Regions from separate parts of the Vibrio maritimus genome, predicted to be linked through region 1. Evidence: predicted binding sites of a transcription regulator. Region 1 holds the regulator's gene; the other holds the start of a gene.

What was found. The regulator PurR, encoded in region 1, represses purine synthesis genes. The targets are predictions, from matches to a motif close to TNANGNAAACGTTTNCNTNA.
Region 2: a site for PurR is predicted at 1,713-1,732, ahead of LY387_RS25180 (formate--tetrahydrofolate ligase). Genes of this name have one in related genera too.

Annotation. Positions count from the first base shown of each region.
Region 1 covers NZ_CP090438.1:2,376,514-2,380,731, forward strand. Annotated here, with positions in the region: gene torD (molecular chaperone TorD) at 130-783, shown strand; gene purR (HTH-type transcriptional repressor PurR) at 1,121-2,125, shown strand; cyclic di-GMP riboswitch class I at 2,305-2,393, shown strand; gene LY387_RS10790 (TfoX/Sxy family DNA transformation protein) at 2,511-3,101, shown strand; gene LY387_RS10795 (TVP38/TMEM64 family protein) at 3,220-3,903, shown strand; gene LY387_RS10800 (DUF2007 domain-containing protein) at 3,904-4,218, shown strand, end outside; gene LY387_RS10805 (alpha/beta fold hydrolase) at 4,217-4,218, opposite strand, start outside.
Region 2 covers NZ_CP090439.1:1,945,156-1,949,373, reverse strand. Annotated here, with positions in the region: gene LY387_RS25180 (formate--tetrahydrofolate ligase) at 1-1,683, opposite strand, end outside; gene LY387_RS25175 (inosine/guanosine kinase) at 1,852-3,159, opposite strand; gene LY387_RS25170 (sensor domain-containing diguanylate cyclase) at 3,370-4,218, shown strand, end outside.

The DNA of each region.
Region 1 (4,218 bases):
TAACTTACCCTTAAAGAAATTAATTTTTGTCTTATTTTTTCATAAGTTAACTCAATTTTTCACACAACAAGTTATTGCTATTCATCTTTATTGGCTAAAATAGAGTTATCATTTTTGGAGATTATTCAAATGCAAGAAATCAAAGCATTTAATGAGCAACGCGCAGAAATCTATTGGTGGCTTTCAAGCCTATTCGCTGCCGAGCTCACTGATGATGAACTCAACAAATACCATAGCCCTGAAATTCGCTCTTTCTTATCTGGCTTAGGAGAAAACCCTTCCCTAAAAGAACCCATTCAGGTCTTTACAGAGTCCTTGAACCGCCTTCAAGTCAGAGAAGACGCACAATTAGAGCTTTCTGCCGATTTTTGCGATCTATTTTTAAAGTCGGACAAGCATGGCGCATTGCCTTATGCCTCTATGTATATTGGTAAGTCTGGTCTTTTAAATGATCAACCTGCACAGGATATGGCTGACCTGTTAGCTAAGCACAGTGTGGCAGTGAATAAGGACTTAAATGAGCCAGCGGATCACCTCGCGATCGAGCTAGATTTTCTAGGCAACTTAATCATTCGCTCCAATGAGCTTGAAGCGGAAGCACATATGAACGATGCGCTGCACGAGCAAGCAGAGTTCATCAAGAACTACTTGATGACATGGCTACCTCAGTTTGTTGCGAAATGCCAAACCAACGACGAGTTTGGGTTTTATGCCTCTGCCGCTAAACTACTCGAAGCATTCTGCCAACTTGACTACACCTACCTAGAGGGTGAGCAAGGCTAGCCAACCTTAAAGCGCAAATCATTTGCATCACATCTGTGAGAATTAATTTGCGCTTTAGTTATAAATTTATTGGATAAGTCATTGCCAGCGCCCAAACCTAAGTCTACAATCCGCCGTTTAAATGCAAATGCCCTTGGCATTCAACGCGGACTTGTGTCCAAAAACACCTGTTGAAATCTACGCTCTGAGCTTTTTTCGCCGTGGCTTGCATGCAACTTTCGGTTTTCGCAGCCAAATACTATGTTTACAACAACATAGCGTTATATGTTTGCAAAGACCACTATACTTGAAGCGGTACCAACGTTAATTATCAAGCCGCGACTAATAGGATATCACTATGGCAACTATTAAAGATGTCGCCCGCCTTGCAGGCGTTTCAACGACCACAGTATCCCACGTTATTAATAAGACTCGCTTTGTTGCTGAAGCAACTCAAGAAAAAGTGATGGCGGCGGTCGACGAACTCAACTACGCACCAAGCGCCGTTGCACGTAGCTTAAAATGTAACTCAACGAAAACCATTGGTATGTTAGTGACTCAATCAACTAACCTGTTCTTTTCTGAGGTTATCGATGGTGTTGAGAGCTACTGCTACCGCCAAGGCTACACGCTGATCCTATGTAACACTGGTGGTGTGTATGAAAAGCAACGCGATTACATTCGCATGCTGGCAGAGAAACGCGTGGATGGCATCCTCGTGATGTGCTCTGATCTTACCGAAGAGCTGCTAGAGATGCTTGATCGTCACGCCGACATTCCTAAAGTTATCATGGACTGGGGCCCAGAAAGCTCACAAGCGGACAAGATCATCGATAACTCCGAAGAAGGCGGTTATCTCGCAACGAAGTTCCTGATTGAAAAAGGTCACACTGATATTGCTTGTCTAAGCGGTCACTTGGAGAAAGCCGTGTGCCAAGAGCGTATCATCGGTTACAAACGTGCCCTTGCTGAGGCAGGTATCGAGATGAAAGACGATCGTATTCTTGAAGGCAACTTCGAATGCGATACAGCGGTTATCGCAGCTAACCGTATTGCTGCAATGGAAGACCGACCTACCGCTATCTTCTGTTTCAACGACACCATGGCGTTTGGCCTGATGAGTCGCCTACAACAACTGGGTGTGCGCGTACCTGAGGACATCTCTGTCATTGGTTACGATAATATCGAGCTGGCTGAGTACTTCTCGCCACCTCTAACCACGGTTCACCAACCTAAACGTCGTGTCGGTAAAAACGCGTTTGAGATTCTATTAGAACGAATCAAAGATAAAGGTCATGAAAAGCGCATTTTCGAAATGCACCCAGAGATTGTTGAACGAGACTCTGTCAAAAGCCTTACATAATGCTGACAAAAGTGCCTTTCCAGGCACTTTTTTTTGAACCCCATTCAAGTTTTCTTCTCTCGATTGTTAGTTTTTTACGCACCCTCAAGCACAAATAACCCACCATTATTTGAACCAACATCACATTTTTGCAACTGAGTAATCATAGGCTTATGTCGTTTTCATTTATTCTAATGAAGTCACGCACAGGGCAAACCATCTGAAAGGGTGGGACGCAAAGCCTCCGGCCTAAACCAATTTTTAATTGATAGGTAGCGGGGTTGCCGATGGCAAGGGGAGAAGACTCAGTTATGGCATATGCCTAACAGAGCTCTGACACCTGATTGCTATACTCTCGGACCTGATTCTGGTGACACAATCAATAACACCGAGAAAAGAATAAAGCATGGATAATCCTATACTAAAAAATTCAATGCAATTATTCGCTCAGCTTGGAAGAGTAAAGTCTCGCTCCATGTTTGGGGGATTTGGCATCTTCGTAGATGATACGATGTTTGCCTTAGCAGTGAATAACAAATTACATATCAGAACTAACCGTCAGACCGTATCCACCTTCAAAAAACTGGGTTACAAGCCTTATGTTTATAAAAAGCGTGGATTTCCCGTTGTTACTAAGTACTTCGCGTTACCTGAAGACTGTTGGCAAGATCAAGAAGGTATTCTCGATCACGCTAAACAGGCACTCGAGTTCGCGAAAACTGAGAAAGAGCAACAATCCGAAGCGAAACCTAATCGCCTGAAAGACCTTCCGAATCTTCGCCTTGCCACTGAGCGCATGCTCAAAAAAGCAGGCATTGAATCAGTGGTTGAACTTCAGGATCATGGTTCGGTTGAGGCTTTCAAGGCCATTCAGAGAACCCATTCAAGTACCGTAGGTTTAGAGCTTTTATGGGCTCTTGAAGGTGCGATAAATGGTACTCATTGGTCTGTGATTCCTCAGACTAAAAGAGACGAACTGGCTAGCTTAATTAATTAAGTTACGGTCATCTCGAGAAAAAATCAGCCTTATGGCTGATTTTTTTGTATTAGTTGAAAGGAAAAACATACTCAGCCTTTCTACTACACTAATACTGAGTCATCAAAAGGATATCGTCATGAGCAAGAAGCTGATACTAGGATTGGTTTTGGTTGCTGTCGTCATTTATTTGGGCATCAACTTTGGTCAACATCTCACACTAGAAAACGCAAAAGTACAGCAAGTAGCACTGAGTGAATACATCAATGAGAACTTTGTGGCTGCTGCCCTCACCTATTTCTTCGCTTACATAGCGATTACTGCATTCTCTGTTCCAGGCGCTGCCGTGGTTACCTTACTTGGCGCAGCACTGTTTGGCTTTTGGACTAGTTTACTGCTTGTTTCATTTGCGAGTACCATAGGCGCTACATTGGCATTCTTGAGCAGTCGCTTCCTACTTCGCGATTGGGTACAAAGTAAGTTCGGTTCGAAACTTGAGACGATCAATAAAGGTGTCGAAAAAGACGGTGCTTTCTATCTATTTTCTCTAAGACTCATTCCTGTGTTCCCATTTTTCTTGATTAACTTATTAATGGGTCTCACGCCAATTCGAGTCTCTAAATATTACTTGGTGAGTCAACTGGGTATGTTGCCAGGAACTGCAGTCTACCTCAATGCGGGTACTCAGCTAGCGAATATTGACAGTCTATCCGGTATTGTTTCCCCTACCGTGTTGGCATCATTTGCCCTACTCGGTTTGTTCCCACTTATTGCTAAATGGATTATGGGAAAAATCTCTCGCTCGCCACAGGTACAGGAATAGATGAAGATATTTGTAGGCAATAACCCACCAGAAACACATATTGTCCAACAGCAGTTGATGGCTGAAGGTATCGAGTGTGAAGTACGAGGCGAAGGTGTTTTCGGGTTACGAGGGGAAGTACCGTTTGACGAAAATTCACTACCCTACGTTTGGCTTTTCAACAAAGAGCAAGAAATGATGGCACGAGCTGTCATTCAAGATTGGCAAAAACAGGCTGAGAAAAGCGGTAACGTGCCGTGGGTATGTCCAGCTTGCCATGAGACTAACGAAGCGCAATTTGGCGTCTGCTGGAACTGTCAGACGCCACAAACAGCT
Region 2 (4,218 bases), on a different replicon from region 1:
AAGACCCGGCATAGTCATTACATTGCCACAAAGTGCATAGATGAAACCGGCACCCGCACATAAGCGTAACTCACGGATAACGACATCAAAGCCAGTCGGTGCACCTTTTACACTGCCATCAGTAGTAATGGAAAGTGGTGTTTTAGCAAGACAAACCGCTAGGTTATTGAATCCATGTTTCTTGTAGATTTCTAGCTGCTGCTGAGCCTGGTAAGACAAGGTTACACGAGCCGCACCGTAGCCCACCTCACACACGGTCATGAGCTTCTCTTCGATAGATTGCTCTGCTGTGTATAGTGGTTTAAAGTTCGCGTCAGTTGCACATGCTTCAATGACTTTTTCAGCAAGTGCTACTGTGCCTTCACCACCTTTAGCAAAACCTTCACTAATAGCGACTCGGCAGTTGCTGTCTAGTGCTTCGACCCACTCTTGTAGTAGCGCAAGCTCTTGCTCACTGTCTTGCGGGAAGCGGTTGATCGCCACGACAGCAGGAACGCCGTATTTTGCCACATTGTTGATGTGCCATTTCAGGTTTTCAAAGCCAGCTTCTAATGCCGCAGTATCTTCGCCGTAGATGCTGTCTGGGATAGGAGTACCAGGCTTAAGATCGTATAGACCAGAGTTTGCTTTTAGACCTCGAAGCGTTGCTACAATTACTGCGCAATCAGGTTTCTTATCCGTCGCAGAAGCCTTGATGTTACAAGCCTTCTCAAAGCCCATATCAGAACCAAAACCACCTTCTGTCACCGTAAAGTCACTCAGCTTTGTGGCGATGCTATCAGCGATAATCGATGAATTACCGTGAGCGATGTTTGCAAAAGGACCTGCGTGGATAAGTGTCGGTACGCCCTCTAGCGTTTGCATAAGCGTTGGTTCAATCGCTTCTTTCATGCTAACCGCCATTGCACCCGCTACTTGTAGGTCTTCGGTGGTCACAGGTGTGCCGTCAATAGAGTAGGCAACAACAATCTTACCAATGCGGATACGAAGATCTTTTAAATCTTTCGATAGGGCAAGGATCGCCATTAACTCTGATGCTGCAGAGATATCAAAGCCATCTTGGCGCTCGTAGCCATTGATCGTTTTGTTTACTTCGTTTTGACCGACGGTGACCATTCGTAGGGCTCGGTCGTTGTGGTCGACAACGCGTTTCCATACCACGTTTTTACTATCAATCTTAAGCGCTTTAAGACCAGTGCGAGATTCAAATGCTTCAAAGCCTTGACGCTGTTCATGGTAAATACGCGCGTCAATCGCCGCGGCCGCCAGGTTGTGAGCAGCAGTCACGGCGTGGATATCGCCTGTTAGGTGTAAGTTTAGCTCTTCCATTGGTGCAACTTGAGAATAGCCGCCGCCTGCTGCGCCGCCTTTAACACCAAAAATAGGGCCCATAGATGGCTGACGGATACATGCCATTACGGACTTGTTTAGCTTCTTTAGGCCTTGAGATAAACCAATGGTGGTGACGGTTTTGCCTTCGCCCAATGGGGTAGGCGTGATTGCGGTAACGACAATCAACTTACCATCACGGTTGTCTTTTAGGCGCGAGACCGCATCCAGTGTCACTTTCGCTTTGTGAAATCCTTGCGGGTGATACTCGTGGTCAAGAAGACCAGCTTGTTTTGCAATGTCAGAAATAGCAGAGAGTGACGTCGTACGACAGATATCGATATCAGATAGCATTAACGGTCCTTAAAAAGCCACAAAATTAATGAGGAAAACGTTTGCGTCGAGATAATACTGGTTAAAAATGCTTTGTAAAGTTAAATATTCAGAGGGCTGTTCTAAAAGTAATCAGCCTCCTGTTATTTGTATGTTTTAAAAACAAAAAAGGGCCGAAGCCCTTTTTTATTAACGATCCCAGTACGCTTCTTCTAAGCTGTCTTCTCTCTCAGGAAGAGCACGGGTGAGTCTAGGAGAGTGTTGGGTTAACACTTCGTAGCTAACTCGGTTTGCGTACTTACAAATTTGAGAGAGTGACGAATAAGTCAAACATGGTGCAACATGCTTGTCTGAGTCTGGTACATTTTTGCTATGGAATGAGTTTGCAGTCATGTCATGCAGTAATGCTGACAGTGCACCATCTCCTGCACCATTGGTGTTCTTGATCTTTAGTGGACCGCCTAAGTAAGGGCCAATGTGAGAGTAGACTTTTTGCGGATCAGAACACTCGTCCTTTCTCATCGCTCGGCTAAACTCAAACTTGTTGAAGTCTGCAAACTCGTCAGCAGATATAAGTTCGTGTGTTGTCTCTCTTAGTGTGACGTTGTCACAGTAGCCCGCCATGTAGAGGCCTGCTGGACCCGCGGTGCACAATACCAAATCAACCCAATCCAGTGCTTTGTCAGCGGCTTTTAGAGGATCGGCGAAACCGGTCAAGGCTTCACCTTCTTCTTCGTTCATCGCAACGATGGTGACGTTTTCTTTGATGTAGTCTTGCCAGAATTTCTCATTGCCTTCGATAACCCATTTAGTACCCAGAGTAAGAACGACTGGTACAGATTTCTGCTTTGCAATTTCAACGGCACGAGCGACAGCTTGAGGCATCGGATCTTCAGGTTTGCCACGCATAAGGTAAGAAGAAACAACAAGTGCAGAAGCCTTGTCAAACACTGACTCAGGTACACTCTCTGGTCGAAGCTGGTTCATCTCACCTTCGTTGATAGCGAATGTGCGTTCGCCATCATCAGTGATAAGTGTGTAGCAGCGCCCGATAGGACCATCAACCGTCTGTAGATGGTTTAGGTTCATTCTCGACGATGTGCGGCACAGGTAACGATATCCATATGACCCAACTTGAATGTTTTTAGACATTACGCCGAGTAAGACAGATTTGCTGTCCGCGAGGACTGAGTAGTTGTGAAGGGTATTACCAATAGTGTCGCCAGGGAATTGATGTGTAATCAGCTCCTTTTCGACAAGTTCGGCATACAGAGCATCCGCTTTGCTCTCTTCGAGTACGAGTGAGTGTCCTTTACTTAAATCGTATTTAGCTAGGAAGTCATCATCAACACGTGCTTCAATGTCGACGATTGTTTGCCCGACACCAACAATTGTCGGGCGGTATAGTTTTGGCGCTGATTGCGCCTGACTCACAGAAAGATCTTTCTTACTGGTCGGGAAATAGTGTTTTGACTTGCGTTGTCCAGGGAATTTCATAGTAAAGGCTAGCGGATCAAAATTTGCGGGCATAATATCACAATGCTGCAAGTTTTGTTTCATCTAATTACATTGAATTTGTGATTTGTAGCAGTGCGAAAGTGCAAAAAACAGCTCACTCCATGTCGTAAAGTGCAATGTGTATCCACTTTGTTGAAAAGGTTATATGCGATACTAATATGTAACTGAGTTTATAATGAGGTGGGTCGTATGAATATTGATAATCTCAGCATTGCAGAAATACGAGCGGTTCTGAGTCGCCTTGACTGTTATTTTTTTGTGAAAGACCAAGACCTCAAGTACACCTATGTCAACGACGCAGTGGCGCGTCTTTTTGAAAAGTCAGCAGAGGAAATTGTCGGGCGTGATGACTCTCAGTTTTTCGACTTGACGGTATGCCATGAGCTGTTGCTACATGATCGAAAAGTCCTCGGGGGAGAGTCCATCTCTCAGGTTGAAAAGAACACAGATCTTGATGGAAACGTTCGTCATTTTCAGAATCTAAAAACGCCAATTTATGACGATAGAGGTCGGGTGGTCGGGGTGTTCGGCCTTGCTATTGATATTTCAGACTCCATAGCGAAACATGACAAACTCGAATACTTAGCGATTAGAGATGTTCTAACGGGCGTATTCAATCGCCGTTATCTAGAACTGCAAATGAAAAAGGAGATCGCCTCGCATGTAAGGCACAGTAAACCTCTGTCGTTTATCATGCTTGATGTAGATAATTTTAAATCTATCAATGATAAGTATGGTCATAGCATCGGTGATTATGTTCTACAACAAGTCGGTAAGGTTATGCTGACTTCTGTAAGAGAAGAAGATGGGTGTTTTCGCTTTGGTGGGGATGAGTTTGCGCTGTTATTGCCACACACTACATTAGCTTGCGCGTTTCAGCTAGCAGAGCGCCTGCGGACGTCGATGGCAAAGCAAAGCTTTTTGTCAGAAGACGGTGAAGAATTCACGATCAACATTAGCTTGGGTGTCTCTCAGCTTTCAGAGAGCAATCAAGGGTTGTTTATGGCTAAGGCTGACGGGGCTTTGATGGCGGTGAAA